Regions from separate parts of the Paenibacillus sp. J22TS3 genome, predicted to be linked through region 2. Evidence: a T-box and tRNA genes for the amino acid it is inferred to sense, from the RefSeq annotation. Region 2 holds a T-box; the other holds one or more tRNA genes.
The links. The T-box of region 2 lies ahead of metG (methionine--tRNA ligase). A T-box ahead of a tRNA ligase gene usually reads a tRNA of that ligase, here a tRNA-Met.

Region 1 (16,337 bases), 210 kb from region 2:
GGGCGGACAGACAGGTCTGAACATGGCTGTGGAGCTTGCCAAGGCAGGTGTGCTTGAACGCGAGAATGTGAAGCTGCTTGGAACACAGCTCACCTCGATCGAGAAAGCGGAGGACCGTGATTTGTTCCGTGAGCTGATGCGCGAACTGGAGCAGCCGGTACCGGCCAGTACGATTATTACGACGGTGGAAGAATCGGTGCGTTTTGCCGAGGAGATCGGATATCCGGTTATCGTGCGCCCTGCGTATACCCTGGGAGGAACAGGCGGCGGCATCTGTGCGGATGAAGAGGAACTGAGGGAGACCGTGGCGGCAGGTATCCGTTACAGCCCGATCGGACAATGCCTTATCGAGAAGAGCATTGCCGGCATGAAGGAAGTCGAATACGAAGTTATGCGTGACGCCAACGATAACTGTATCGTAGTCTGCAACATGGAGAACTTTGATCCGGTTGGCGTTCATACGGGAGACAGTATCGTAGTGGCTCCGAGCCAGACGCTGTCGGACCGCGAGTACCAGATGCTTCGGTCCGCATCACTGAAGATTATCCGCGCCTTGAATATTGAAGGTGGATGTAACGTACAATTCGCTCTTGACCCTCAGAGCTATCAGTACTATGTCATCGAGGTAAATCCACGCGTAAGCCGCTCCTCTGCGCTGGCCTCCAAAGCAACCGGTTATCCGATTGCCAAGATGGCTGCCAAGATTGCACTTGGATACACTTTGGATGAAATCGTCAACCCGGTAACCGGGCAGACCTATGCCTGCTTTGAGCCGACACTGGATTATATCGTGAGCAAAATCCCGCGTTGGCCGTTCGATAAATTTGTTAGTGCAAACCGCAAATTGGGAACCCAAATGAAAGCCACCGGTGAGGTTATGGCGATCGGGCGTACTTTTGAAGAATCGATTCATAAGGCTGTCCGCTCCCTGGAGATTGGGACTCACCGCCTGTTCTTGAAAGGGGCGGACCAGCTCACCCAAGAGGACCTTGACAGACGGCTGGTTCAACCTGACGATGAGCGACTCTTCCTGGTTGCAGAGGCATTTCGCCGCGGGTATGAACTGCAGCAGATTCAGGACCTGACCAACATCGACTGGTGGTTCCTTGACAAGATTGAGCGGATTGTGGAGTTCGAGAAGAAGATTGCCTCGGAATCTGAGCTTACCCAAGGGACGCTGTACGAAGCCAAACGGATGGGCTTCACTGACCGGGCCATTGCTGAGCTTCGCAATCAGGCGTCATTCAGTGAACATACAACCGAAGCAGATGTAAGAAGCCTGCGTCTTGCCCAAGGTCTTCGCCCGGTTTATAAAATGGTGGATACCTGCGCCGCAGAGTTCGAAGCAACTACACCATATTACTACTCCACATATGAGCAGGAGAACGAAGTGACCCCTTCTTCCAAGGAGAAGATCATCGTGCTTGGTTCCGGTCCGATCCGGATCGGCCAAGGGATTGAGTTCGACTACTCAACAGTACATGCGGTATGGGCGATTCAAAAAGCGGGTTATGAAGCGGTTATCATCAATAACAACCCGGAGACAGTTTCAACGGACTTTAACACATCGGACCGGTTGTACTTTGAACCTTTGTTCTTCGAGGATGTTATGAACGTGATCGAAGAAGAGAAGCCGGTCGGGGTCATCGTACAGTTCGGAGGGCAGACCGCAATTAACCTGGCGGCCCCACTTAAGGCAGCAGGGGTTAACATTCTGGGAACCAGCCTCGAGAGCATCGATGAGGCGGAAGACCGCAAGAAATTCGAAGCGCTCCTGTCCAGATTGGAAATCGCCCAGCCGAAAGGCAGCACGGTGACCTCCGTAGAAGAAGCGGTTGGAACAGCCCAGTCCCTTGGATATCCGGTACTGGTTCGTCCTTCCTATGTACTTGGAGGCCGTGCCATGGAGATTGTATATTCGGATGACGAGCTGCTTAGATACATGGAACAGGCGGTACAGATCAATCCGCAGCATCCGGTTCTGATTGACCGTTACATGCTCGGTAAGGAAGTGGAAGTGGATGCGATTTGCGACGGGGAGACGGTATTGATTCCAGGCATTATGGAACATGTTGAGCGTGCCGGGGTTCACTCCGGAGACTCCATCGCCGTGTATCCTCCGCAGTATCTGTCCGATACTTTGAAAAATAAGATTGTGGATGTCACGATCAAAATCGCCAAAGAGCTGAAGACTGTCGGGCTTGTGAACATCCAGTTCGTTATTTACAAGGACGAAGTATATGTGATCGAAGTGAACCCTCGCTCTTCCCGGACTGTTCCGTTCCTAAGTAAGGTTACCAATATTCCGATGGCGAATGTGGCCACCCAGTGCATTCTTGGAACGAAGTTGAAGGATCTTGGTTATGTGGACGGCTTATGGCCGGAGAGCGACTATGTATCGGTGAAAGTGCCGGTATTCTCCTTCGCCAAGCTGCGCCGGGTTGAACCGACCCTCGGACCGGAAATGAAGTCCACCGGAGAAGTTATGGGACGGGATCAGCATTACGCCAAAGCGCTTTATAAAGGACTGATCGGAGCAGGGATGAAAATTCCGACAACCGGTTCCATGATTGCCACCGTGTCAGACAAAGATAAGGAAGAGGCAATTGAACTGTTCCGCGGTTTCAACAATCTGGGTTACAACATCATCGCAACAGGCGGTACGGCCCAAGCTTTGGAGGAAGCCGGCATTCATGTGACTACGGTCAACAAGCTGAGTGAAGGAACACCTAATATTCTTGATTTGATCCGCGGAGGTCAAGCCCACTTTGTTGTGAACACACTGACCAAAGGCAAGGAGCCGGAGCGTGATGGCTTCAGAATCCGCCGTGAAGCGGTGGAGAACGGAATTGTATGTATGACTTCGCTTGATACGGTCCGGGCTCTTCTGACGATGCTTGAATCAATCAACTTCACTTCGCAGGCGATGCCTTCCGTGGCATCGGCCAAATAACTCCCCGACCGCATCAGGAACAATGACTGATCTTAAGGAGGAGTAACAAGTGAAGGTTCAACATACTGCTGAAAAATTAATGGTGGCTCTGGATTATCCCTCTGCGGAGGATGCCAGGCTCCTGATTAACCGGCTACAGGGGATACCCTGTTATATGAAAGTAGGGATGCAGCTGTATTATACAGCTGGCCCTGATTTCGTCCGGGAGCTTAAAGCTAAGGGCTACAAGGTGTTTTTGGACTTGAAAATGCATGATATCCCCAATACGGTAAAAGGCGGCGCCAATAGTATTACCCGCCTGGGCGTGGATATGTTCAATGTTCACGCAGCCGGGGGCGTCTCTATGATGGCGGCTGCAAGGGAGGGAGCAGACGAGGCTCTGGCCAAGGATGCTTCCTTAACCTCCCCGCTAATTATTGCGGTTACCCAGCTGACCAGTACGGATCAGAGCACGCTTAATGAGGAGATCGGCATTCCAGGGACCATTGAGGAGGCCGTAGTTCGTTATGCCAAGCGAACGCTTCAAGCCGGACTTGATGGCGTGGTAGCCTCCCCGTTAGAAGTGGAGGCGATTAAGATGGCGTGTGGTCCGGATTTCCGGACCGTCACACCTGGAATCCGCCCGACTGGAAGTGCTGTAGGCGACCAGTCCCGCATCATGACGCCAGCCGAGGCCATCCGCTGTGGCACGGACTTCATTGTGGTAGGACGTCCGATCACCGCAAGTCCGGATCCAAGACGCGCAGCCGAGCAAATTTTAGAGGAGATGACAACTTCGTGCTGAATAAACAAGAGATAGAATCCAAGATTGCAGAAAGCCTGCTTGATATAGGGGCCGTTGCCTTGCGTCCACATCAGCCTTTTACCTGGACATCCGGTATTAAATCCCCAATTTATTGTGATAACCGGCTGACTATGTCTTATCCCGAAGTACGGGATTTGATTGCGGAGTCGTTCGCAACCCTGATCAGGGAGCAGTACCCGGATACGGATGTGATCGCCGGTACGGCAACCGCAGGCATTCCGCATGCCGCCTTCGTCTCGCAAAAACTGGGTCTGCCTATGGCCTACGTCCGCGACAAGGCCAAGGGCCATGGGAAAGAGAACCAGATTGAAGGTCTGATTGCTGAGGGACAGAAGGTCATCGTTATTGAAGATTTGATCTCCACCGGCGGAAGCTCCATCAAAGCCGCCCAGGCTGTTAAGGAAGCTGGAGCAGAGCCGCTGGCGGTGCTTGCGATCTTCAGCTACCAGCTGGACAAGGCGGTTCAAGGTTTTGATGAAGCCGGCATTCACGTGGAGTCCTTATCCAACTATTCAGCGCTCATTCGGGTGGCGGCTGCTAAGGGTACGATCCAGGAGCAGGATTTACAGCTGCTTCAGTCCTGGAGAGAGAACCCGGCCGCATTTGGCCAATAAATGACCTCGAAGGTTACAGTTTTTTTATAATCTATTAAATTGAATTATAGTAATCTATAACAGGCAGCCGATTCCGGTTGTCTTTTTCTATTTTCTGACCGGGTGCAAAAAAATAGGACGTTAAGGATAAACATATTGTAACTTTTTTACAAGGCAGATCGTTTATAATTCAGTTGGACTTGGAAGGATTTACATACATTAGGGTGGAGGAGAGCGTAATTCATGATGCGTTGGCTGCGCAAGCAACCTGCAGGCCAGAAACCGGAAGTTGAAAGTGAGCCCTCTTTCAATCCGAATCCCGATCCGGCCGCAAATAATAGAGATGTGAATGAGAGTATGAGAGATTTGGAAATTCCGGATTCCCACCAATCCCTTCAGGCAGAGCATGATGGGCCTGGGGCAGAAGCGAGATTGGACAGCGAAGCTTCCAAGGAGCACGAAATAATGGATGAAGGCATTGCCGAAGCAGGCTCTGAGAGCGTCCCGCTAACAGAACCTTCTGTAGAGGCCACCATGAATGCCTCATCAGCAGACTCCTTCGAAGAAGCTCCACCAGAAGGTCTTTCAGATGATGTCCCTGCATCAGCGGGTACTTTGGAAGAAGCCATAACGGAATCCCAGGCGGCAAGCCCTTTAGAGGGAGAACTGGTTGAGGTTCAAACATCAAATTCTTCAGAGGATGGTTTTGCAGATCCCGCTGCCCAAGTAGAGGAGATGGATGAACCGGGCAGTCAGGAGAAGATCGGTCTTATTTCGCCGAGTGAACCTATTCTTGAAGTTCGGGAAGTTCATCGTTCGTTCCCAGTTGGAGGCCAGTCTCTTCATGTACTGAAAGGAATCAACATGGAAGTGATGCCGGGCCAGCTGGTTATGTTGAAAGGAAGATCCGGGTCAGGCAAGACGACCTTGCTTAATATGCTGGGAGGTCTTGACCAGCCTTCTCAAGGTGAAATCTACTTCCGGGGTCAGAAGCTTCACACGCTTAGTGACAAGAAGCGGACTGTGCTTAGAAGGGATCAGATCGGGTTTATTTTTCAGGCATATGCCCTTCTCCCGCTTCTATCCGCATATGAGAATGTGGAATTGTCCCTGCGCATGGCTTCGGTTCCCTCCCGGGAATGGAAAGAGAGAATTACCCACTGCTTGAATTTGGTCGGACTCGGCAAGCGGATGCATCACCGGCCGTTTGAGTTGTCCGGGGGAGAGCAGCAGCGGGTAGCTATCGCCAAGGCTATTGCGCACCGGCCTCATCTGCTGCTTGCGGACGAACCAACAGCGAATCTGGACTCGCAGATGGGGGCCCAGGTCATGGCTGTATTCAAAAATATTATCGAGACAGAGAATGTGACGATTTGTATGACGACACACGACCCTACAATCTTGGAGGTAGCAGACCATGTTTACGAAATGGTGGATGGCAGATTTGTCTAAGGGAAGGAGGAAGTGGGCACGCAGTGCTGGAGCAGCCGTCCTGTGTCTTTCGGTTATAACTGCTTCAGGATGCGGCCTTTTGCCGAAGGAGCAGGAGGAAGAGGTGCTGCCGAATATCCAAGCGCCGAAAATTTCCAAGAAACCGGAGTATGAGGTAACCTCAGGAACATTTGAGACGACCGTTCAGAGCAGCGGGCAGTTTCTAAGCCAACGGGAGGAGCCTGTGTACTTCACCTTGGGAGATACGCTGCAGCTTCATCTGAAAGAGCTGAACATCAAGCTTGGCGATAAAGTGAAAAAAGGGGCCGTGATTGCCACACTGGACACGGAAGATCTTCAGAAGAGTATCCGGGATAAGGAGCTTGATATCCGTTCTCAGGAAGTCACGATGAAGGAAGCCCTGCGTACCAAGGATGAGAAGGACCCGATTGAGTTTGAAACGAAGAAGCTTCAATTCGAGAAGGCCCGTCAGGAATTAGCAGATTTGAAAGAGCAGGTTTCACGGGCTGTACTCACAGCTCCTTTTACCGGAACAGTTACCTCAATCAATGTGGACAAGGGTGCTATGATTAAGTCTTATGACACAATTGCCGTGATTGCGGATACGTCGAATTTGGTGGTTGCGGCCAACATCCAGAAGGAAGATCTAGAGAAGCTGACTGTGGGTATGCCTGCCAAGGTGGATATTAACAAGGTGGGTGAGGTTAGCGGCAAGATCAAGGTGCTTCCTAAGGCTGACGCGCTTGAGAAGGCATCGGGCAGCAATAACAATAACGGTGGCGGAGGCGGTAATAACGGCAACGGGGGCAATAACGGTAATGGGGGGACAACCCCGCCGAAGAAGCAGTCTCTTGAGGGTTATATGATCATCCAGCTCGACAAGTTTCCTAAGGGAGTTGAACGTGGAACCCAGCTTAGTGTCACGATTACAACTTCCAAGCGTGAGAATGTAACAGTCATTCCGATCTCGGCGTTGCGGACCACCGGTTCCCGGAATTATGTTCAGGTCGTCGAGGAGGATGGAAGCAAACGCGAGGTGGATGTTGAGGTCGGAGAGCAGAGATCTACGGATGTTGAGATTAAGAAGGGCCTCACACCTGGACAGAAAGTAGTGGGCCGCTAATGGGAATGCCGCTGGTTCGATTCTTATTCCGTAAAATGTGGAATACAAGGTGGCTGACATTGAGCACACTGATCGGACTTATTGTTGCCGTGTCGTTCACAGTCAGTATCCCGATGTATTCAGACGGTGCCCTTAAACGGGTTGTAGCCAAGACGCTTCAGGAGCAAAGCACCGGTCTTCCTGCGGGCTCCCTGCTCATGACCTATCAGGCTTCGGGCGGAGAGAAGACAGACCAAGCCGGGCTTAAGGCGGTTGACCAATACATAAGTCAGAATGTTCCCGCACAAATTGGCTTCCCGCATAAGGCCTATGTCAATACCCGCTCTATCCGCGGAACCGAGGTCGTTCCGGAAGATCCGAGCAAGGTGGATGCCAGCCGGACCCGCTCGATGACCTTAGCTTCGATGAGCGGACTTAAAGATCAAATTGAAATTACCAAGGGCAACATGTACGGAGACAAACGGTCGGATGGCGTTGTCGAAGTTATGATGCTTGAAGAAGGAATGTACCAGAACGATCTTCACGTTGGGGATATTCTGGATTATCCGGTGTACAGCGGGCTCGATATCACGCTGCGGGTCCAAATCGTGGGCTCCTTTAAACCGAAAAAAGAAACAGATCCTTATTGGGTTCAGGGCTTTGAGGGCATGGCCAACAGTCTGTATACCAGTGAGTCTGTCTTTAACGACAGCCTTCTGAAGGAACAGAATATCCCACTTAATAATGCGACATGGTATTACGCTTTTGATCTAAGCGAAATTAAAACCAGTCAAATCACGACATTGTCGAGTGTTCTGGACCGCCTCAACGTGGAACTGTATCAGAAGCTTAAGAATACGAAAGTTACAATCTCTTTCGGAGAGCTGCTGAACAGCTTCCGCACCCAAAGTCTGCAGCTTCAAACGATGCTGTTCACCCTGGCAGCGCCAATGATCGCGATGGTGTTCTATTATATCGTTATGAACGCCAGGCAGGCTCTGGATAAACAGCAGAGTGATATTGCAGTGCTGCGAAGCAGGGGGGCTTCGACCAAGCAGATCATTATGATCTATCTGCTGGAGAGCATCATTCTCGGTGTTGTTTCGATGATCGCCGGGCCGTTGCTTGGATGGTTTATGTCCAAATCGATCGGCTCAGCCAATGGCTTCCTGGAATTTGTCGACCGCAAATCCATTCCCGTCGGATTCAATTCGGATGCCCTGCTTCTAGGGGCGGGTGCGGTGATCATTGCTATCCTGTCCACTTTGATTCCGGCGATCACCTATGCAAGATCATCGATCGTCAATGCCAAGCGTAAGCAGGCCCGTTCCGACCGGCGTCCATTCTGGCAGCGGTGGTTCGTGGACGTTGTGCTGCTTGGAGTAGCAGGGTATGGATATTACTTGTTCAATGAGCGTCAAATGCTCACGTTCTCAACCGGATTAACTACGGATCAGCTTCAGGTTCAGCCGTTTCTGTTCTTCGTTCCGGCCATTGCCATATTTGCGATTGGACTTTTCTTCCTTCGCATTTTCCCATGGCTGCTTCGATTTATAGGTTGGATTGGCAAGAAGTGGCTGCCAGTTCCGTATTATCTGAGCCTTACCCAGTTGTCCCGCTCTTCATTGTCTTACTACCCGCTGATGATCCTGCTGGTACTGACCTTGGGACTCGGGGTATATAATGCATCGGCCGCGAGGACGATCGATCTGAATTCTACGGAACGTACCCTGTACAAATATGGAACAGATGTGGTTGTGGAGACCCAGTGGTCCGGCACACCTGAGATTACTCCTGGTAAGGGACCATCCGGGGGAGGACAGCAGGGAGGCGGAGCCCCAGGAGGGGGCGGCCCTTCGGGACCTGGAGGCGGCGGAGGTTCTGGACAGCAGCAGAACAAGAACGCCAAAATCATCTATTCGGAGCCGCCTTTTGAAATCTTCAGAACCCTCCCTGGGGTGGAGCATGCAGCAAGAGTGCTTCAGACCAAAGGAAATATCGTGGTCTCCGGCCAATCTGCCGGTCAAGGGCAAATTATGGGCATCGACAATGTGGATTTCTCCAAGGTGGCATGGTTCCGTAACGATCTGTTCCCGGCACATCCATTCAGATACTTAAACCTGCTTGGACAATATGAAGCGGCAGCCTTGATTCCATCGAGTCTGGCCGAGAAATACAAGCTCAAGCCTGGAGATACATTCACCGTGTCGATTAATGACCAGACGATCGATTTTGCGGTATACGGAATTATTCCTTACTGGCCAAATCTGTATCCAGACCAAACGCCATTTGTTGTTGCGAATCTGGATTATATCTATGACCAGCTGCCGATGATGCCTTATGAAGTATGGTTGAAGATGAAGCCGGGAGCAAAGGTCGCGCCGATCTACAGCAAACTGGCTGAGAAGGATATTGAGGTTGCCAAGATCAAGGATGTAAGAACAGAGCTGGTGACGCAGAGCAAGCTGCCGACCCGGGGCGGTGTCTTTGGGATTCTAAGTATGGGCTTCCTCGTTTCCGTCATGGTTTCCTTGATTGGATATATTTTGTTCTGGTTCTTTAATCTGTCAGGGCGGGTTGTCCAGTTCGGGATTCTAAGAGCCATGGGGTTATCCCGCAGACAGCTTACGATTATGCTGCTTGCGGAGCAGATTCTTACCGCCGGGCTTTCCATTGCGCTTGGAATTGGAATCGGCAAGCTCGTTGGGCGTTTGTATCTTCCTTTTCTTCAGACGGCAGAGAACGTCACATCCCAGGTGCCGCCATTTAGGATCGTCTTTGATTCCAAGGATACGCAGCAGCTGTACCTGGTTGTCGCAGTTATGCTCCTTATGGGGGCTGGGCTGCTGCTGTGGCAGATTCGCAGACTTAAGGTACATCAGGCTGTGAAGCTTGGAGAGGAGAGATAAAGCGTGATTCACTGCGAGGGATTGGTCAAAATTTTTAAAACCAAGGATATCGAAGTCGTTGCGCTGCAGGGGCTGAACCTGACCGTCGAAGATGGCGAGATGATGGCGATTATCGGCAACAGCGGAAGCGGCAAGTCAACGCTCCTGAATATACTCGGAGGGTTGGATCACCCTTCTGCCGGTACGGTCACCGTGGGAGAATGGAACCTTCTGAAGGTGAACGACCGGGAACTGGTTGAGTACAAAAGAAATACAGTAGGGTTCATCTGGCAGAACAATGCGCGTAATCTACTGCCTTATCTTACGGCGCTCGAGAATGTGGAAATGCCGATGATGTTAAATGGCAAGGTGGACCGGGCATATGCCAAGCAGCTGCTGGAGTGGGTTGGTCTCAAGGACCGGATGCATAACCGCCTTCAGCAGCTGTCCGGTGGTGAGCAGCAGCGTGTGGCGATTGCGATTGGGTTGTCTAATCGTCCCAAACTGCTGCTTGCAGATGAACCTACCGGTTCGGTGGACACCCGGACTTCAGATCAGATTATGGATATATTCCGCCGGATCAATCGGGAGATTGGTCTTACCATAGTCATTGTTACCCATGATTTGACTTTGGCAAGCAAGGTGGACCGGGTCGTTGCGATTCGGGATGGACTCACGAGCACAGAGTTCGTGAAGAGGAATCCGGGGCTCGATTCGACAGAGGACGGATTTAATCGTCAAGGCGGGCTTCAGGAAGTGCATGAAGCGTTCGTTGTTGTGGACCGGGTAGGCAGACTGCAAGTTCCCAAAGAATATCTGGAGGCTCTCGGAATTGGGGGAAGGGCCAGCATGGAGTTCGATGGAGGAAAGATTGTAATCACACCACCCAAACCAATTAAGGAGGAAGAATCTTGAAAAACGGATTTAAGAAAACGTACAAAATCTTAGCGACAAGTCTTGCGGCGGTGATGCTGACGGGAATGATAGCGGGATGTTCAAGTGGGAGCAATACCGATAACGACAAGCCAAAGGTGCTTCGGATCGGCATGACTTATGGCGGCGGAGGTAACGACCAATATTTCAGACAGCAATTCACAGATGTGTACGAGTACACACACCCGAATGTGACAATTGAAATTGTGCCTGCGGTGAATTATGACCAAATGCGTTACTCCGAGAATCAGAACACTGAACAACCTGATGTGATCAAGAGCTTGAAGGGATTAATGACAGGCAGCAATCCGGTCGACGTCGTAGTTGCCGACACGAGTACGCTTAAGAGGTTAATTGACGAGAACATGCTTAAGCAGCTCGATCCAATGATTCAGGAAGATAAATTTGACACAAGCGATATGGTTCCATCGGTTATCGATGGCATTAAGCAAATTGGCAATAATAACATTTACGCGTTTTCGCCAACTTTCTCTTCCTCAGCTCTCTTTTATAACAAAGATATCTTCAAAAAAGCCGGCGTTGAGATGCCTAAGGATGACATGACCTATGATGAGGTCTTTAACCTGGCCCGCCGTGTGGCTAAAGGCCAAGGCAAAGACCGGGTTTACGGATTCTCCTTCAACCGTTACAACGGATCGACGGCTTACGACGATCTAAGCAGATACAGCGATGCGCTTCAGCTCAAATATTTTGATGCTAAAGCTGAAAAGATGACCATGAATACCCCGCAATGGGAGAAGCTCTTGAGTACGATTGCCCAGCTGAGAAAAGATAAAATTCTGTTCGAGAGCCAGCAGAACAATCAGCAAAACCAGGCCTACAACCCGGTTGAATCGGATACCTTCATGTCCGGCAAAACAGCTATGGTTATCGGTGACGTTAATCTCGTTAACGAACTGAAAAGCCTTGGTGATGCTGCCAAAACGAACAAGAAGCTTAAATCTTTTGATTGGGATGTAGTAACTGTACCAACTCACCCAGAGAAGCCGGGTATTGGCGGGGATGTCTATCTCAGCAACACCATGGCGATTAATGCAACGGCTCCTAACCCTGAAACGGCGTGGGATTTCATTAAATTCCTGAACGGTCCAGAGTGGGCGAAGATTAAGGCAAGAAGTACTACTTACGATATGGTGTCCCGTAAATCATTTATTAAGCCTTTGAACGGCATGAACTACAATGTGGCTGCCTTCTATAAGTTGAAGCCAGTACCGCCATTGAGCTCCAACGATGAGAAGTTGTATACCGATAAGCCAGGACTATACAGCGTCCGTTATGTGGGTCAGACGATCATCCAAGACGTTATTGACAACAAGAAGACACCGAAAGAGGCGCTTCAAGCATGGGAGACAAAGGGGAACCAAATGCTCCTGGAGATCAAGAAGAATCCAAAAACACAGTTCCAGCCTGATGGAACTCCGTATATCCCGCCAGCAGATGGAACCAAGGGTTAATTAACAAGTCAATATTTAATTCTATAACATTCTAATGAGAGAGGCTGTCCCAAGTCATGACAATGGCTTAAGGGGCGGTCTCTTTTTGTATAAAAAGCCCAATTAAACAAATGATTAATTATTTTGTTATTAACTGTAACTATCGTGGATAGTGATCCGTACATCAAGTGAAGATCAGGGAAATATTGTATTTAGCTTAAGGAGGAAATGAAGTGAATTTTAGGAAAGGTAAAAGAAAAAAAGCAATTGTGGTATGTCTTACTCTTCTATTGTTAACATCACTCTTAGCTGCTTGTTCTGAAAATAAAGCGGCTGAAACGAAGGAGAACAAGGTGTTACGGATTGCGATGCTGTATGGGGGATCGGAGGATTGGTTCAGACAAAAGTATGTGGATGCATTTGAATATACCCATCCTAATGTTACGGTAGAGGTTGTATCCTCGATGGCAGTGAATCAGTTCACGGATGTGGGAGATAGCTCATTTCAGACAACGGATGTTATAGGCAATATGAAGAAACTTATGAAAGGCACCAATCCGCCGGATGTCGTTGTGGCGGACACAACCTCGCTGAAGAAACTGGCTGACAGCAATATGCTTAAAGAGCTGGATCCTTTGATTCAGCAGGACAAGTTCGATACTTCGGATATTGTTCCGGGTGTACTGGAAGGACTCAAACAAATTAGTGGAAAGGATACGCTGTATGCCTTGTCTCCAACATTCCAGCCGGCAGCTCTATACTACAACAAAGGAATATTCCAGAAAGCGGGCGTGGAGCTGCCCAGAGATGGCATGACCTATGATGAAGTCTTTGAATTAGCGCGACGTGTTACCAGCGGTGAGGGGAAAGATCACATCACTGGAATAAGCCTTTCACCCATCGGAGCAACACCAATAATTAATATGAGGACTTATGCCGCACCTCTAGGACTCAAAATGTATGATGAAAAAGCCGAGAAGATGACCGTTAATACGCCTGGATGGGAAAAGGTATGGAATACATTGTCCAAGCTGCATAAAGATAAAATTATCGACGGTGGCTCTGGTGAAATAGAGGATGGAACTATAGTTGATATGAGCAAAACCGGGATTATGACTGGAAAGATTGCAATGGAACTCGGCGACATAAGTAAAGTCCGGGAATTGATAGGATATAATAAGGCAGCCAAAACGAATAAGAAAATGACCCCGATTGAATGGGGAGTCGTAACTCCTCCGGTACACCCTGAGAAACCGGGCGTAGGAAGCAGTATTTATATTGGTGATGCTATGGCGATTAACAGCAATGCTCCGAGTCCAGACACGGCGTGGGAATTTATAAAGTCCGTGAACAGTCCGGAGTGGGCTAAGGTAAAAGCAAAGTCTGTCAGCTATGAAATGGTGACACGCAAATCCTTTATCAAGCCGGTCGACGGAGAAAACTATAACGTGGAGGCTTTTTTGAAGCTGAGCCCAGCTCCTCCAGCAAATGCGAATGAAGAGGAGCTTTCCTCCAAGAAGCCACAGCTGAACAGGGCGATATATATAGCCGCAACAGCAGCCTTCCAGGAAGTGGTGGATGGAAAGAAAACGGTCAAGGAAGGCTTGGCTGAGTGGGAGTCTAAGGGAAATGAGATGCTCAAATATTTGGAAAAGGACCCTACGGCCACCTTTACTCCAGATGGAACTCCGGTTCCTTCCAAGGCTGGGGGCAGCGGGACAGCCAAATAATACACTGAGCATGTCGTAGCTTCATCGTGTAGCGACCTTCCAGGCGTAAATCTGGGAGGTCGTTTTGTTTTTGTATAAAAGGTTGAAATAACAAAAGGAGGGAATTATAAGGGGAGAAAAAAAGCTTTATTTGGACCAGAAATGGGCATAATAGGGCTAATTAAGAATAAAATCTACAGAAAGTGAGCGAATTGTATGCGTTGGGTCTATTTCAATAAATTATATCGGACGAAATTCCAGGCGGGCTGTCTGGCTAGAAGGCTGGAACATGACGGCTGGATCTATGGCTTGGATGACCTGAGCGAAATTGAAATTTTCCGATCCCGTCGGGGCAAATATGGGGTGAGATTCATCATCTGAAACAAGACTCTTGACTAAGGGCCTGGTTATGGGTTATATTATTAGATGTCGCTATTTACTGACGCGGGGTGGAGCAGCCCGGTAGCTCGTCGGGCTCATAACCCGAAGGCCGCAGGTTCAAATCCTGCCCCCGCAATACTTGTTAATTAAGGTAACAAGGGCCCTTAGCTCAGTTGGTTAGAGCGGTCGGCTCATAACCGATTGGTCGGGGGTTCAAGTCCCTCAGGGCCCATAATGTGAAGAACCCTTGCTGAGCAAGGGTTTTTTGCTGTTCAGAAGTTCATTGTACTGCTTGATTTTGCAGCGTGTCCTGCGTCAATCGGAGTATTGATTGAGGAACCTAGGCTAAGGCCCGAGCATAATTATATAAGAAGTACGATTTAGTTATGCGGGGGGTGTTGCCTGTTCGGACCAAGTCCATTTTCATGCTAGTTACGCTCAAATCTTACGTCAGTGCTTTTGGAGTTACTTATCATCGTTTTGTTAGAACAGAACTTGTAGAGGAGTGAAGTTAAAATGTCTTTTCTGCCGTTGCCTGGATCACCTGCGGATGCGCTGCCTCCACCACCTTCTTATGCCCCGCCCATGCCATTTGGGCCATCTTACATTATCGATTGTATACACAATTTCACTTATATATGGCTTTGGAATGGGGATAGCTTCTGGTATTATCCAACAAGGGTTGAGTATGGTGAAGTTTCAGGTTATCGTTGGAGTGGCCAGTTCTGGTTTTATTATGGGTTAGATCCTAGATTCATAAGATCCGTGTCATGCCCTCCGATACCCACCCTATACTGAAGTGAATTTCTTTATCAATAGACTGATTCAAGGGGGCCGTCTCCAAAGACGGTCCTTTAATTTGTTCTAGGAGTTGTTCCCTTACTTCATTTTATAAAAAAGCACGCTTAATTATCCCGTTGACAGTCCCCCTCTAATCGGTCTGGGCATATGCTATCCCATCAAGAATTTGGAGGGATCATATTGTACCGTAATAAACAACATTTAGCTTGGCACGAGACTTTGGAGATGCACGAGCTAGTAGCTTTCCAGTCCAATCACCTGATGGGATTCAAGATGACATTACCAGGTGTGACTGACCCGCAGCTCCGTGCGCTCTACGAAGAGACGATAAGAAGCCTGGAGAAGAATCTGAAGGAACTGCTGCCTTACTTCTCACAGGCACCTGTGGTTGGAACAAGAAGTATACCTTCCGGAGACCTGACAGCTTTTCATGCGGCTCACTTGCTGCTGTTCGCCAAGACAGCCGTCCGCAATTACGCAATTGCCATTACGGAGACGGCAACTCCGCAGCTGAGGGAAACCTTCCAGAAGCAGCTGAATAACGCAATCAATCTGCACGGAAAAGTGTTCTATTTCATGCTCGAACGGAACCTGTATCCAGCTTATAATCTGGATCAGCTTCTTGCTGACGATGTGAAAAACGCCAAGAAAGCGATGCAGCTATAACAGGATTAATGCAGCTATAACAGGATTAATATAGATAAGGAAGCACTCAGCATAACTTATAGAGTATCGACAATCCTCCAGCCCGCCCACCAGGCGCGGTGGGGGATAGTCGTTTGTATGCGGCCGGATAAGCTTTTTAAGAGGCTGCTTATTTTGCGAATAAGGTGTCCAATTTTGTCCTCATGATGGCTCACTCTTATGACATACATAGAAAAATGCATATACATTACCAGAATGCCCTTACGATGCAGATGTACCGAGCATACATTACCTTGTACCTGAGACGAGAGGAGGGAACAACATGAGCGAATGCCAAGAAAATCGTCCTGTTAACAATGTGTTTACTTCTACTGGTGTGATTTTAGTTCTGTTCATTCTGCTGGTTATTATCAGCCGTACTTTCGTCTAAAGCATAAGACAGTGCACATTCCAAGTGTCCCAAATACCATCATTTACCTACAAGGCGGGCTTCCGGGCTCGTCTTTGTTATTTTGAAGTTAGAGGTTGTTGATCGGAATAAATATGGTATAGTTGAAATAGAAAATATATCCATATACAAGCGAAAAAATCCATTTTGACGGTCCGCCGATTTCGTTCTAT
Region 2 (16,337 bases):
CTGAAATGGAAGTATCCGTTAGAGAATGTCCCGTCTCCAACAGATGAAGAGGTCCAAAGGGCCTATGATTTAATCGGAATTGGAAGTAAGCAGAAAGTCCTGGAATCATAAAATAATTGCAAGTTTATCCAGAAATAGCGTGAGAAATGAAGGTGAAAACCGGATTTCTTGCGCTATTTGCCGTTGTTTCAACAGATTTTTGAGAGGAAGGTTAATGATTAGAGGATTTTATCCCTTCAAAAGAAATATGTCCTCCTTACCAATATTGAAAGCGGTTCCTATAATGAAAGTGTAAGGCAAACCATTCTATGGGAGGGTCAAATAAATGAAAAAGAGTCTAGTATTGTTACTGTCATTGTTTCTCGTGACAACTACTATGCTGACAGCGTGCGGCGGCGGCACCAAAGCCGAAGAGCCACCAAAGACAGGTGATACACCGAAGCAAGAAGAGAAAGCGGATACTTCACCATTTGAAGTGACACTACGTCACACCCAAGTAGGGGCCGATAAGAAGAACCGCCTGGCAATCCTTCAGGATGTTGTTAAGAAGGTACAAGAAGAAACACCAGGTCTTACCATTAAGCTCGACGGTGTAGATTCTGAAGTTAACCGTAAGGAAAAACTTCGCGGAGAAATGGCTGCGGGCAACCCACCTGATATCTTTGACGTATTCGGCAGCCCGGATGCCCAAATGTATGCTAAAGAGGGAAGAATGCTTGACCTGACTCCAATCCTCGCAGAACTTGGAATCGCTGACAAATTCCCGAACGTGTTGGATCCTTACACTGTTGATGGTAAAGTATACGGTCTTCCGATCGGTGCTTCCGCCGAAGGTTTCTTTTATAACAAAGAGTACTTTGAGAAAAAAGGTCTGAAAGTTCCTACGACTTTCCCAGAGCTTGAAGACTTGCTTGCCAAGATCAAAGCTGATGGCAAAACACCTATTGCAGCAGCTTCCAAAGAGGGCTGGGTACCTCTGATGCTGACAAACCAACTGTGGGCTCGCTACGCTGGACCGGATATTGTGAAGAAGATTGCTGCCGGCGAAGCAAAATGGACAGATCCGAACATGGTGAAAGCGTTCGCTAAACATGTGGACTGGGAGAAGAAAGGTTACTTTAAGAAAGGTGAGCTTGGCTTCGCATATGGCGATATCACTGGCCAATTCACTTCCGGTGAAGCACCACTCTGGTTCGATGGTACTTGGAAATCCTCCGTATTCAAGAAGGGCCAATCCGGTGAAGCTATGATCGGAAAAGTAGGATTCTTTAATATGCCTCCTGTTGATGGCGGTGTTGGAGAACAAACAGCTCTTATGCGCGATTCCAATAATGGTTATGGCTTCTCCGCTTCTGTAGCTGACGATCCTCGTAAGTTGGATGCGGTTAAGAAATTTATCAAAGAACTGTTCAATGAAGACATGCAGCTTCGCGGACTTGCTGAAGACGGGGTTCTTCCTTCGATGGCAGTTTCAGAAGACAAGCTCAACGCAACTGTTACAGATGATCTGATGAAAGACATCACTAAAGTACTGAGCTCCACTAAAGGTTCCTTCCCTGCATGGGATTCCCAAGTTGCAGCTGACATCAACACAGAGTTCAGCGCAGTACAAATTCAAAAACTGATTGGCGGCCAAACGACTCCTGAGAAGATGGCTCAAGATCTTCAAAAGGTAACTGATGAAGTGCTGGCCAACAAAGAGTAATTAGGTAACAAAGGGAATGTATCCTTCACCACGGTAAGGGTGCATTCCCTTCTACACGAAAGCTGGACAATAGAAATAGAGCAGCTCACGTCCCAAGAACCGGAGGTTTGGTATGAACAAAGCGTTGAAGAACCCTACTGTATTCATATTGTTCGTATTACCCGCATTAATATTGTTTGGTATGTTTTTTATTTACCCGATTTTTTCATCAATTTATTTGAGTTTTACAAGCTGGAACGGTGTTTCCACGCATATGAAATTTATTGGCTTTGATAATTTTACAAAGGCCTTAGGCCAAGAACGTTTTTGGGTTTCTGTAAAAAACAACGTGTACTTCATTTTGTTTTCCTGCTTGCTCCAAGTGCCTATCATTGTAATTTTCTCACTCTTGATAGCCAACGTTAAGAAGCTGAAAGGGCTATACAAGACCTCAATCTTTCTTCCATCGATTATGTCTACTGCAGTAATTGGTATTCTATGGGGATTTATTTACGAGCCTGATATCGGTCTACTCAACAAAATTCTTAGCTTCTTTGGGGTAGGCAAGATCTATTGGCTTTCCGATGAAAATTATGCCATGCTGTCTATTCTTATCACGAACGCCTGGCAGTGGACCGGTTACTACATCATTATGGTACTGGCCGCGATTCTCTCGATTCCCAAGGAACTTGAAGAGGCGGCAGCGATTGATGGAGCCACTGCATTCCAGCGAGCAACCCGTATCACGCTTCCTCTAATTACCCCGATCATTTCAGTTGTTATCATGCTCTCCATTGCGGGTGCCATGAAGGCTGCCGATATTGTTCTGGTTATGACAAACGGAGGACCGGCGGGTTCTACAGAGGTTATGGCTACGTACATGATTAGATATGCGATTACGAGCTTTAAATACGGTTATGGTAACACGATTGCTGTACTTATCTTTGTCTTTACGCTTATCGTTACCTTAATCTACCAACTGCTGATTGCGCGGCGTAATGAAAGGATTGAGTACTAATGGTGCGTAACTTGAAGAAGGGTATACCTCATATATTTCTGTTAGGCTACCTGTTGATCATTTTGTTTCCGTTCTTGTTTGTTCTATTCTCCTCAGTCAAGAAGGATAACAACGCGATTGCTCTGCATCCTTTCGGTCTGCCAAAGGAGTTTGTATTTAACAACTACTATGAGGCATGGGTAAATGCCAAGATTAGTACGTATTTCCTTAACAGTCTGTACATCTCCCTCTTGGCAGCAATTGTAACGATTCTTATTGCAGCCATGTTCTCTTATGCGGTTACACGGATGCGGTTTGGTAAGCTGGCTGCGGCTTTGTTCGGTTTGGTTCTGATTGGAATGCTGATTCCAAATAACGCTATGATGCTGCCAATTTATACTCTAGTCCGCAAATTGGGAATTTTGAATACGCACCTTGCATTGATAATTCCTTACATTGGTAATGCGATTCCATTTACCGTAATCATCTTGGCTGCGTTCATGAGGTCGCTTCCAAGTGAGATCGAAGAAGCAGCGGTTATGGATGGATTGAGCGCCTCAGGCATCTTTGCTAGAATAGTGTTACCTTTAACAGTTCCCGCAATTATCACCGTATTTATCGTTAACTTCCTGAGCAACTGGAACGAATTCTTGCTTGCTAACTATTTCTTGTCGAAAGACACGCTTCGCACCCTGCCGGTCGGTATGGTTCAGTTCCGCAACCAATATCAGATGAACTATGCGCAGATGTCAGCCGGTATTGTCTACAGTGTGGTTCCGGTTGTTGTCATCTATGCATTCCTGCAGGAGAAGATTATAGAGGGAGTTACAGCGGGTAGCGTTAAGGGATAATTGCCAGATTGGAGTTATCCCTATGAATCTGAGAATTAAACTTCTTACCGCGTTTATTTTGCTAATTATAATACCTATTTTTGTTTTGGGAATTATTACTTTTCTGGTTACCTTTAAGTCGATTCAGAGCAAATACAGTGAACAGGCTGAATATGCATTGAAATCTATTGGATTCAGTATTAACAGCGTGTTCACTGAAATCGATAATGTGACCCGGAGCGGAAGCGACCGAGAGCTTTTTCAAAATGCTCTAAGTGTGAAGGACCCAGAAAAAACGAAGAATCAGAACTTAGCTTTAACGGTTAAAGGACAAATTGAATTTAACGCTAACCAAACAAGCTTTAGGACGTTGTTATATAATCATCCCGCAATCGATTATGCTTTCTTGTATAAGATGAGTGTCATGAACAATTTGGATGCCGACAAAGAATATGAGACGGAAAAGCCGTTCCCGGTATTCGACAAGGAAGGCTTTACCCCTCTTACTTATCTTCAATTGAAGAATCATCCGGTATACAAGGAAGTTATGAAGCTCAATGGCAAGGCGCTGTGGATTGCCCCGCACGAATATCCGGAGATTACAGGCTCGGAGCCTGTTTTCACGCAAATTAGAGTTATTAAGAAGCTTTCCAACATGCACAAAATAGGGATTCTTGCTGTGCAGATCAAAAACTGGGAAATTGATGATATCTTTAAAAATTTGCAGGTTGGTGGCAATCAGCGTGATACCAGTTTCTATCTGGTGAATGACAGTGGTCTTGTCCTATACGACAATAAACACTCGTTTGACGGCACATCCATTAATAAATACGTGAACGAACCGCTTTCTTACGGTAGAAATTATCAGAGCTTTAAAGGTAAATTCAACGGTCAAGAAAGCGTTATTTCTATCTATCATTTGAAAGAGCATCCATGGAGTATCGTGTCAGTGACCTCATGGAGCTATTTGTCCAATGAAGTCATGACATTTGCCAAGTGGTTCGTGGGGATCTTGGGCATTTTCGTTGTTACAGCTATTATGTTTAATGTGTTTTTTATGAATCGTATTACAGGGACAATTGGGGTCATTGTTCGGTTCATGCGCAAGGCAGAAGCTGGGGAACTCGGGGCAAGGGTTGACGAAAAGGGTGACGATGAGCTGCTGCTGCTTCAGAAGGGCTTTAATAATCAGATGGATAAAATCTCCCAGCTGTTTGACCAGGTCAAGAACGAGCAGGAGAAGAAGATTAATGCTGAGCTGAGGGTGCTGCAGGCACAGATCAAACCACATTTTCTGTTCAACACTCTGGAATCTATTAATGTTCTCGCGATTCAGAATCAAGGCAAAAAGGTAAACGAGATGGTTCTGAGGCTGGCAAGCATACTAAGAATCAGCTTCCAGGGAAAAGAAGAGATCATGCTTCGGCAGGAGCTGGAGCATGTGTCCAATTATTTGGAAATCCAGAAATTCAGGTTTGAGGATCTGTTCGATTATACGATCGACATTCCGGATGAAATGATGAATTGTCTTGTGCTCAAGCTCACGATTCAGCCTATTGTGGAGAACAGCATACAGCACGGATTCGAGGGGATTGAATACAAGGGACAGCTCAGAATCTCAGGCCGGGTCGAGGAAGACCGGATTTTGCTTCGTATTGAAGATAACGGGATCGGAATGACCAATGATCAGCTGCAGAAGTTCAAATATTTTGATGAGAGTGAAGTGGTACAGGAGACTACGGATGTCACCAACCATGAAAGAAGAGGTTTAGGGCTACGAAGTGTTGTAGATCGTCTAAGGTTTAAGTATGGGCACCGATACGGTTTGTTTATCTGCTCCGCGCCGGGGCATGGCACAATCATACAGTGCGTAATTCCTAAAAATGAATTGGGTGATAAAATTTGAAGCTTAAAGCCTTACTGGTCGATGATGAAGCCCCTATCTTGAAGAATTTGACCAAAGTTCTTCCTTGGGAGGACATGGATTATGAGATTGTAGGTATGGCCAAGAATGGATTAGAAGCCCTTCGAATGGTGAGTGAGCACCAGCCCGATTTGATTTTGAGTGATATCCGGATGCCCGTTATGGATGGGATCAGCTTGATTAAAGAGCTTAGAAGCCAGGGCAATCTTTGTGAAGTTCTACTATTAACCGGTTATCAGGAATTTGAATATGCACGGGCAGCAATTCAATATAACGTGAAGGACTACATTTGCAAGCCTATTGATTATGCAGAGCTGGAGTCAACCGTTCGCAGGATCGGTGAAGAGATTCGCGAGAAGAGAAGAAAATTGCTTAAGGAGCAGCAGATAGATCAGGTGGTCCACTGGGCTAATGAGAACTTTCTGCTTCATACCCTGCTCGGTCAGGAAGCGGATAAGGGCAAGCTGATTTTGGATGAAGAAAGCCTGCTTGAACGTAAGGATTTTGCCGTTCTTGTCGTGGACATCGAAGGATATGCCCATCAATCGATTACATGGTCGATTCATGAGCGCAAGGCGTGGAATCTTCATATTAAAGAGATGCTGCGGGAAACATTTGTTTCCATGCTCAAAGAACAGACGGTTCTCCAAATCCGGGAGGGGGAGTGGTGCATTGTGTTCTCTTCGGCGGGTTCCGGTGAAATCACGAAAGACCAGCTTTATCCCGGGTTCTTGGCTCTCCAGTCTTTGATTGACAAGAAAGACTATATGCAGCTGCGCATGTGTCTCGAGCATGGACCTGTGGCGCTTAATGAAATGTCCACGGTGTATCAACGAATGCAGCAGGCACTGATCCTGAACTCTTCCAACGACTGGTTTGTAAGCGCTGATAAAACTATGGCCAAGGATGAAGCAGCTCCGCAAGGAGATATTCCATCACAGTGGAAATGGATTGAGCAGATCGGTACAGGGCTTCGCAACGGTGACAGTCAAGTGCTCCAACAGATGATAGGCGAGCTGAAACATTATGTGGGTCATCTGAATGAGAATGCGATCGGGCGGGCGGAGAAACTTCTCCATTATCTCCTGATTCACTTAGTTCGTGAGATGAGAGAGCTTCACATGCTTCCTGCTGATCAGGAAGAAGCCGTGTGGCAGCAGATGCAGCAATCCCTTAGCCTGAAAGAGCTACTGTCCTTGCTGGTATCCTTGATCGAGCGATCCAGAGAGTCTGTATCGTCCAAGAAAACCTCCGAGCAGCTGATGCTGGCTGCCCAAGATTATATCCAGCACAAGCTTGGGAAAGATTTTGGCATTGAAGATATTGCGGAGTATTTGGGAATCAGCTGCAGTTATTTCTGTCTATTGTTCAAGAACCACTTTGGCGAGACATTTGTCGAATACCTGACCAAGCAGCGGATGGAAATGGCCAAGTGTCTGCTGCGCAGCAGTGACAAGAGCATTGCCCAAATTGGCATAGGCGTAGGATATCAGGAGCGCCGATATTTCACCAAAGTATTCCAGAAATATATTGGGATGACTCCATCAGAATACCGCCTGAAGGAATCTCCCGCATCCTAATTAAGAAGGTGCATTCAATTGGTTCAATTAAGCAAACTTACCCTAGATGAAAAAATCGGGCAGCTGTTTATTTGCGGGTTTCACAGCCAAACACCTGACGAGCAAATCAAGACGCTGATCGAGCAGTACCATCTTGGCGGTGTCATATATTTCCGCCGTAATGTAGGCTCGGCTTCACAGCTTGCGGATCTTTCGCATAATCTGCAGGTTCTTTCCAAGCCGCTTAGTGAAATTCCGCTGTTCATTGCCATTGATCAGGAGGGCGGCATGGTCTCCCGGATTGATCATGACGGGGTCAGCCGGATTCCGGGCAATATGTCCCTTGGAGCTGCAGGTGATCTCAAGTTAACCGAGGCGGCTGCCGCTCTGGGCGGTGAGGAGCTCTTCAAACTTGGGATTAACCTTAACTTTGCCCCGGTTGTTGATGTGAATAACAATCCGGTGAATCCGGTCATCGGGGTTCGCTCCTTCGGGGAAGACCCTAAACTGGTCGCTGCTCATGGCGCTGCCGCGATCAAGGGATATCAGAACCAAGGCGTAAGCGCAACAGCCAAACATTTCCCAGGGCACGGGGACACAGCTGTGGATACCCACCTCGGGCTGGCGGTTGTTCCCCATGATAAAGAGCGCCTGGAACAGGTAGAGCTGCTGCCTTTCCGCAAGGCGATTGAGGTGGGCGTGGATATGATCATGACGGCCCACGTGATCTTCCCGGCCTTCGAAAGTGAGGAGATCCCTGCAACCTTGTCTTATGGGGTGCTGACTAAGCTGCTCCGCGAGGAGCTTGGTTATGAGGGACTAATTGTGACCGATTGTCTTGAAATGCATGCGATTTCCAAATCGGTCGGCATTCCCGAAGGGGCAGTGAAAGCATTGGAAGCCGGGGCTGATCTAATTCTGGTTAGTCATACTATGAAGGACCAGGTTGCCGCAATCAAGGCGGTACGTGCAGCCGTGAACAGCGGACGTTTGACTGAGGAGCGGATTGATGCTTCCTTGGAGCGAATTCTGTCATTGAAAGAGAAGAGAATTGGGCAAATCAGCGATAAAGCACCAGAGATAACGGTTCCTCTGACTCCCGCAGAGGAGTCCGAGCGAATCCTTCGCCAGATTGCTGAGAAGAGCATCACCTTGGTGACGGATGCCGGGAATAACCTTCCCCTCCGAACCGATGCCAGAACACTTGTAATCTGGGCTGAGGTCCGCCACTTTACTGAGGTTGATGAGCCGGCTCACTTCCGATATACACTTGGCGAGGCTTTAGCGCCATACTTCCAAGTAGATGAGATACTGATTGGCTCGCATCCGAAAAGCTCTGAAATCTCGGCTGCAATTGAGCGGAGCGCGGAATACAGCCAGATCGTTGTGGTTACTTATACCTCAGAGGGACGTCTGCCGGAAGGACAGAAGCTGTTGATTGAGGATTTAAATCAGCGTACGGGCGGCAAGCTCATTGTTGTTTCTGTTAGAAATCCGTATGATATCAATGAAATACCGGATGTCACCACATACTTATGCGCTTATGAGAACCGTCCTGTAACGGTTGATGCCATTGCTAAGGTATTGGTTGGGCAGATTCAGGCTGAGGGAAAACTGCCGGTAACCCTAAGCAGCAGGTTCCCTGCAGAGGTTGCTTCTATATAAAACGAACTTTAAAAATTAACCTCTCTCAGCGGAGAGGCCGAGTGATTCTGAAGAAGCGGAGCGTCCGCCTTTGTCTCCGAAATGCTCCAATGAATATCTAGTTCAAGGATTTCGGAGACAACAGGGGCCTTAAAGAACACTTGGCATCGCAGTACCCCTAAAGGGTAACCTTCATAAGTTCATTTTATATAGTTAAGAACAACCGGACTTATACCTATTATGTAAGAATGGCCCTGCTTCTCTTGTGTTAAACACAGTGGGAGCAGGGCTGTTTGTGTCCAGCCTCGTCCAGTTTGACTCTATCTTTTATTTGCGGCATTATGATTAGTAGACAGATTTGTCAGGGCAGGAGGAAAAGCATATGCTGTCGACAGAACAGATCATCCGTATCATGTCAGCGCAAGGACTTCGGATTACGGATCAACGGAGGACGCTGGCGAAGTTGTTTTCGGAAACGGAAGGATATTTGACACCCAAAGATGTGTATGACTATATGTGCAAAAAATACAGCGGACTCAGCTTTGATACCGTCTACCGCAACCTGAGGGTCATGGAGGAGCTTGGGGCGATCGAACAGGTTGTATTTGAAGATGGACTTAAATTTAGAGGCGGATGCAGCGAGAATCACCATCATCACCATATGATATGCCTTCAGTGTGAGAAGACCTATCCGATTCATTTCTGCCCAATGCCGCTTACGGATGCGCCAGAACAATTCCAGGTGGTTAAGCACAAGTTTGAGGTGTTCGGCTACTGCAAGAACTGCCGTGTGGACCGGGAGCAGCCAAAGCCGGTAGGACAAGAGGGTTGATCACATGTCAATAGGGCGCAAAATGGTGCAGGGACCCATTCATGTCTACCGCAAATTCATTTCTCCCTTGAAGCCGCCAACCTGCCGGTTCTATCCGACATGTTCCGCCTATGCTTTGGAGGCGGTTGAGGTTCATGGGGCGCTGAAAGGCTCCTGGTTAGCGGCGAAAAGAATTGCCAAGTGCCACCCGTTTCATCCGGGCGGCCTCGATCCTGTACCTCCCCGCAAAACGGTTAACCGGGAAAGGGAAGAGGGATGACTTGACAGTCCTCATGACATTTCATATATTTTATATAAATGATTTGCATATCCATTTCCTGTGAACGGATAAGTACGAAGCATCCGCCAGTACAGAGAGCCGGGGTAAGCTGTGAGCCGGTCTGGAGGGACTTTGGAAGATGGTCCGGGAGGAACTGCTTTCGAGCTGTCAGCCATGGTCTGGACGGTCTGAGTAAGGGAGCAGCGCAGAACCAGCGTTAAGGGTGCGTCTACATTCAGACGGAAATTGAGCCTGGGAATTGCATGGATGAATCCTGGGGAATTTGGGTGGTACCACGTGAGAACTCTCTCGTCCCATTGCGGGCGGGAGTTTTTTTGTTTTGCCGCAGAAGAAGATGGGCTTACAGAAGTGATTTGGAAGTATGGTTTTCATGCGGATAATTTGAAGGAGGCTATTTCATGTCTGATCGAAAAACGTTTTACCTGACAACACCGATCTATTACCCAAGTGACAAGCTGCATATAGGGCATGCCTACACAACCGTGGCGGGGGATGCTATGAGCCGGTACAAGCGTCTGCGTGGCTACGATGTCCGCTTCCTGACGGGTACGGACGAACATGGACAGAAGATTGAGCAGAAGGCCCAGCAAAGCGGCAAGACCCCGCAGCAATTTGTTGATGATATTGTGGCAGGCATCAAGCAGCTGTGGAAGAAGCTTGACATTTCCAACGATGACTTTATCCGCACCACAGACGAAAATCATAAAAAAATAGTGCAGGATATCTTCGACCGATTGTTACAAAAGGGTGACATTTATAAAGGAGAATATGAGGGCTGGTACAGTATCCCGGACGAAACGTTTTATACCGAGACTCAACTCGTAGATATCGTAAGGGATGAGAAGGGGAACATCCAAAGCGCCAAGAGTCCCGACAGCGGTCATCCTGTCGAATTGGTGAAGGAAGAATCCTATTTCTTCAGAATGAGCCACTACGCAGACCGTCTGCTTCAGTATTACGAGGAGCACCCGGATTTCATTCAGCCGGAGTCCCGCAAGAATGAGATGATCAATAACTTCATTAAGCCGGGGCTTGAGGATTTGGCAGTGTCCCGTACGACTTTCGAATGGGGTGTGAAGGTAAAAGGGGATCCGAAGCATGTGGTTTACGTATGGATCGATGCCCTGTCGAACTATATTACCGCCCTCGGATATGGAACGGATAATGACGAGCTGTATCAGCGCTATTGGCCCGCGGATGTGCACCTCGTAGGTAAAGAGATTGTGCGTTTCCACTCCATCTACTGGCCAATTATGCTGATGGCTCTCGATATTCCACTGCCTAAGAAAGTGTTTGGACATGGATGGCTGTTGATGAAAGATGGCAAAATGTCCAAATCCAAAGGTAACGTGGTGGACCCAAACACCCTGATCGACCGCTATGGACTCGATGCAACACGCTACTATCTGCTTCGAGAAGTTCCATTTGGCTCCGACGGGCAGTTTACTCCAGAGAGCTTCGTTGAACGAATCAACTCCGACCTGGCCAACGACCTCGGCAACCTGCTCAACCGGACTGTGGCGATGGTTAACAAGTATTTCGACGGCGTACTGCCGGCGTATGTGCCAAATGTGACCCCGTACGACCAGGAGCTGACACGTGCTGCCGAGGCTGCTATTGGCAAGGTAGAAGAGGTAATGGAGAACCTGGAATTCTCCGTTGCCCTGACCGCGATCAGCCAGTTTGTCAGCCGTACGAACAAGTATATTGATGAGACGCAGCCCTGGACGCTTGCTAAAGATGAGTCCAAGAAAGATGAACTGGCCTCGGTTATGGTGCACTTGGTTGAGTCTCTGCGGATTGCTTCGATTCTGCTTCAGCCATTCCTTACCCAGGCACCAGCCAAAATCTGGGCACAGCTTGGAATCGGGCAAGGGGAGCTGACCACTTGGGACAGCGCCAAATCATTTGGCCTGATTCCTGCTGGAACTAAGCTTGGCAAAGGGGAGCCGATCTTCCCGCGTCTGGACAGTGCCGAGGAGGTCGCTTACATTGTGCAGGCTATGGCTGGCACTGCAGCAGCTTTTGCAGCTGCGGAGGAGCCTGCCAAGTCAGCATCAGGTGAGAGTGCTGATACCCATGCACCGGCACCCGAGCTCAAAGACGAGATCGGCATTGATGAATTTGCCAAGGTGGAGCTCCGGGTAGGGCAGGTCATTAAAGCGGAGGCGATTCCAAAAGCGGATAAGCTGCTGAAGCTGCAGCTGGATCTTGGGTTTGAGCAGAGACAGGTGGTATCAGGAATCGCCAAGTTCTATAAGCCTGAAGAGCTGGTTGGCCGCAAAGTGATTGTGGTAACTAATCTTAAGCCGGTTAAGCTGCGGGGTGAGCTGTCCCAAGGCATGATTCTTGCAGCTTCACAGGGAGATCAATTGACCCTGGCTACGGTACCGGACAGTATGCCGAATGGTGCTGTGGTTAAATAATCGCTGAACTCAGCTTATGTAGATGTAGAAAGACCTTTTCTAGTGGAACCTTATCCATTAGAAAAGGTCTTTTTTTCTTTTGGCAGGGAACAATGGAACTCGGGGTTGACATTCATTTTATAGTGACCCTATAATTCTCTTTGTAATTATTACGAATAGGGAAGGCGAAAGATGATGAAAATTAGATTTGGCGGGGCTCTTATTGGACTCTTAATTATAGGTATACTGGCCGGCTGCGGCCGAGGCGGGAACGGTCAGCTTGTGGAAGGCAAAGTCAATGTGGTAACCAGTTTCTACCCGATCTACGAATTCGCTTCCGCCATAGGAGGCGAGAACGCCAACGTCATTAATCTGCTGCCTGCCGGTGTGGAGCCGCATGAGTGGACTCCGCGCAGTAATGACATGATAACGGCTTCCAAGGCACAGCTGTTTCTCTACAATGGAGCTGGGCTTGAGGGCTGGGTCCCTAATTTTCTAAAGGGACTGAGCAAAGATTCCAAAGTGACAACCGTAGAGGTAAGCAAGGGAATTAAGCTGATCGAGGCTGAAGAGAACGAAGATGGACATGACCACGGCGATGCAAATGCTTCCCCTGAAGCTCATCTGACGGACCCGCATACATGGGTCAGCCCAAAATCAGCGATGCAGATTGCAAAGAACATTAAAGACAGCTACATTCAGGTAGACCCCGCCCATAAGAGCGGATATGAGGCGCGTTATCAGCAGCTCTCGGATCAGCTGGCAAAGCTGGACGCGAAGTTCACCACAGAATTATCTAAAATGAGCAAAAAAGAAATTGTAGTCTCTCATCAAGCATTTGGTTATCTGTGCCGGGATTATGGATTGACACAGCATGCCATTATGGGCTTATCACCTGATGCCGAACCACGGGCACAGGACATCATTAAGCTTTCCAAGATTGTTAAAGAGGAAAATATTAAATATATCTTCTTCGAAGAGCTGGTCTCGGATAAGATGGCCCGCACGCTGGCCAGTGAGACAGGGGTGCAGACCCTTGTGCTAAATCCGGTAGAGGGTCTCACCAAACAGGAAGAGCAGAACAAGGATAATTACTTCACCCTTATGGAGAAGAATTTGCAAAATCTAATTCTAGCTTTACAATAAAGATAGTTATTCCAAGGAAATGGAAGGCGGCCGCTTATGAGCTTAGACAGCAACCAGCAAGCAGCATTTTGTCATCAGAATATACTTGATATTGAAGGGGTGTCCTTCTCGTATAGAGATCAGAAGGTAATTACAGACCTCAGCTTCTCCGCCAAGGAACGGGATTTCGTCGGGGTCATTGGCTCGAATGGGACGGGGAAGACTACGCTCCTGAAAATGATTGTAGGGCTGCTCTCCCCTTCCCAAGGGAGCATCAGGCTGTTCGGTCAGCCGATACAGAAATTCAAAGACTGGGAACGTATCGGTTATGTTCCCCAGAAGAATGCCTTCAATCCGCTGTTTCCCGCCACTGTGCGGGAAGTTGTGCTTTCCGGGCTGTATTGCAACACAAAGATCTTCCGCAGGATGAATAAGTCCGACCATCAGAAATGTGCGGACGCTATGGAGGTCATGCGAATCACTGATATCGCTGACAAGCGGATCGGCCAGCTGTCAGGTGGGCAGCAGCAGCGGGTGTTCTTGGCCCGTGCGCTTATTAATCATCCTGATTTGTTGATTTTGGATGAGCCCACGGTAGGGATTGATGTGCAGACGCAGGCAGATTTCTTTGAACTGATTTTCCACATGCATGCCCATCATCACATGACCTTCCTTATGGTCTCCCATGATATTGAGATGATTGAGGGATACCTGGGCAAGGAGCCTCGTGACCGCTGTGGCGGGATTAAATTTTATGTAAGACACTCCCATGATCAGGATTGCGGGATATCGGATCTTCAGCATTCCCTGAATACGATGCAATGATCTGCCCCAGGGTTCGATAGATATATTTTGAAGGAGATATGAAACTTGGAGATTTTAACCGTTGATTTTTTTCAGAGGGCGCTTGCCGGTGGGATACTTATCGGAATCACGGCTCCGCTTATTGGCATCTTTCTCGTACTTCGCAGATTGTCGATGATCGGGGACACGCTGGCACATGTCACGATTGCTGGGGTTGCACTCGGTTTTCTAATCAATATCTATCCGATTGCCATTGGTCTGATCTTCGCGATTGTGGCTTCATTTGCGATTGAGAAGCTGCGTAAGGCCTACCGGGGATATGCTGAGCTGTCCATAGCCATCATCATGTCTGGTGGTGTCGCTTTGGCCTCCCTGTTCTTCACGCTAGGAATGGGATATAATACCGATGTTGTGAGTTATTTATTCGGCAGTATTTATACATTGGATACAACGGATTTGTACGTGGTCGGCGCGGTCACTGTGCTCGTTGTAGTTGGAATCGGTCTGTTCTTCAAAGAATTCTTCCTGCTTACCTTTGAAGAGGATGCCGCCGCGGTAAGTGGACTTCCCGTGAAATGGCTGAATTTATTGATTACCGTCATGACCGCCTTGGTCATTAGCACCGCAATCAAGATTGTTGGGGCACTTCTCGTATCCGCCTTAATTACGATCCCGGCAGCCTGCAGCTTATTAATTGCACGAAGCTTCAAAAGCTCGGTTGTCTTCTCGGTTGTGATTGCGGAGATTGCTGTGGTTCTGGGACTTATGGTTGCAGGAATCTGGAACCTGGCTCCTGGCGCAACGATTGTTCTGCTGCTGATTGCCATGCTGATTCTGACTCTTCTGGGTAAAAGGGGTTTTACCGCGTAATTTCTTCAATCAGAGGGAGGAACTTATGCCGGATCTTAATATTTGGGTGGCTTTCGCGGCAGGGATCGCTTCATTTATTTCACCCTGCTGTTTGCCTTTGTACCCATCTTATCTATCCTACATAACAGGAATGTCCGTTCAGACACTGCGAAGTGAGCAGGATAGGCCAAACGTCCGCTTCCGGACGATGACCCATACGCTCGCTTTTATTTTAGGCTTCTCTGCTGTTTTCTACACGCTTGGATTCGGGGCGGGGATGTTTGGCCAGCTGTTCAATGAATATCGGGACCTGATCCGTCAATTATCAGCGATATTGATTATCGTGATGGGGTTATTCCTGCTAGGACTGTTCCAACCCCAGTTCCTGATGAAGGAACGCAAGATGCAGTTTAAATTCAAACCAGCGGGGTACGTAGGCTCCTTCATTCTGGGAATCGGCTTCTCTGCAGGCTGGTCCCCGTGTGTCGGGCCAATTCTGATGTCTATCATTGCCTTGTCCGCAAGCGCTCCCGGCACCTGGCTGGGGCTGATAACTGCCTACTCCGTAGGCTTTGCCCTGCCTTTTTTTGTACTGGCCTTCTTCATCGGCTCAACGAAGTGGATTCTGCGCTATTCCAGCCTGATGATGAAAATCGGCGGTGCTCTTATGGTGCTAATGGGGATTCTGCTGTTTACCAACCGGATGACCTACATTACGATCTGGCTTCAAAGTATCACCCCGGATTGGCTTAAATTTTAAGTGAAATAATCAATACGGGCATAAGGAAAATACTCAAAAATCCGCTCTGTGATAAATTCTCGCAGGGCGTTTTGCTGTTCGTCCGGATAAACATATTTGTACTGGCCATAACGGCCCCATTTCTTCTTTCGCTTCTCGATATCCATCTCAAGTTTGGTTTTCGGGTAGCGCTTCTCGATGGTCGTTTTAGCTGTCTTGGTGAAGCGGTGCTGGATCATTTCGAAGGTGAGGTCTTTTACCGGTTCCTTCGGCATAACAGCCGCTAAGCGCTTGAGCAGATCGCCATACCCTTCTTCCCAGCCTTCGTACCAGATAATGGGGGCAATGATGAAACCAAGCGGGTAGCCTGCTTCCGCAACTTTTCCTGCAGCCGCGATCCGCTCCTCGAACGAAGAGGTGGCAGGTTCGAATTGACGGATAACATAGTCCGAGTTAATGCTGAATCGGATGCGGGTATGGTCATTATGCTTGAGCTTTAAGAAGGGCTCGACATGATGAAATTTCGTGACAAAACGCAGCCGGCCGTATTCTTCCTTGGCCATAAATTCAATGAGCTCGGTTAATGAGCCTGTGATATGCTCCAGGCCGACCGGATCAGAAGTACAGGCGGCTTCAAAGCGTGTGATTTCAGGGATCCGCTCATC

Region 1: it encodes a tRNA-Met, which carries the amino acid that the T-box ahead of metG (methionine--tRNA ligase) is inferred to sense. The anticodon was not compared.

What each region holds. Positions count from the first base shown of each region.
Region 1 is NZ_BOSF01000001.1:730,786-747,122, reverse strand. It holds gene carB (carbamoyl-phosphate synthase large subunit) at 1-2,953, shown strand, start outside; gene pyrF (orotidine-5'-phosphate decarboxylase) at 3,003-3,737, shown strand; gene pyrE (orotate phosphoribosyltransferase) at 3,731-4,372, shown strand; gene KJS63_RS03590 (ABC transporter ATP-binding protein) at 5,087-5,803, shown strand; gene KJS63_RS03585 (efflux RND transporter periplasmic adaptor subunit) at 5,769-6,926, shown strand; gene KJS63_RS03580 (ABC transporter permease) at 6,926-9,814, shown strand; gene KJS63_RS03575 (ABC transporter ATP-binding protein) at 9,818-10,708, shown strand; gene KJS63_RS03570 (ABC transporter substrate-binding protein) at 10,705-12,201, shown strand; gene KJS63_RS03565 (ABC transporter substrate-binding protein) at 12,414-13,910, shown strand; tRNA gene KJS63_RS03560 (tRNA-Met) at 14,333-14,406, shown strand; tRNA gene KJS63_RS03555 (tRNA-Ile) at 14,429-14,502, shown strand; gene KJS63_RS03550 (spore coat protein) at 15,219-15,737, shown strand; gene KJS63_RS03545 (sporulation protein YjcZ) at 16,039-16,146, shown strand.
Region 2 is NZ_BOSF01000001.1:522,212-538,548, reverse strand. It holds gene pflA (pyruvate formate-lyase-activating protein) at 1-111, shown strand, start outside; gene KJS63_RS02600 (ABC transporter substrate-binding protein) at 326-1,705, shown strand; gene KJS63_RS02595 (carbohydrate ABC transporter permease) at 1,818-2,702, shown strand; gene KJS63_RS02590 (carbohydrate ABC transporter permease) at 2,702-3,532, shown strand; gene KJS63_RS02585 (cache domain-containing sensor histidine kinase) at 3,555-5,417, shown strand; gene KJS63_RS02580 (response regulator) at 5,414-7,015, shown strand; gene nagZ (beta-N-acetylhexosaminidase) at 7,034-8,659, shown strand; gene KJS63_RS02570 (Fur family transcriptional regulator) at 9,021-9,470, shown strand; gene yidD (membrane protein insertion efficiency factor YidD) at 9,475-9,729, shown strand; T-box leader at 9,781-10,049, shown strand; gene metG (methionine--tRNA ligase) at 10,149-12,176, shown strand; gene KJS63_RS02555 (metal ABC transporter substrate-binding protein) at 12,348-13,301, shown strand; gene KJS63_RS02550 (metal ABC transporter ATP-binding protein) at 13,338-14,105, shown strand; gene KJS63_RS02545 (metal ABC transporter permease) at 14,151-14,954, shown strand; gene KJS63_RS02540 (cytochrome c biogenesis CcdA family protein) at 14,980-15,693, shown strand; gene splB (spore photoproduct lyase) at 15,690-16,337, opposite strand, start outside.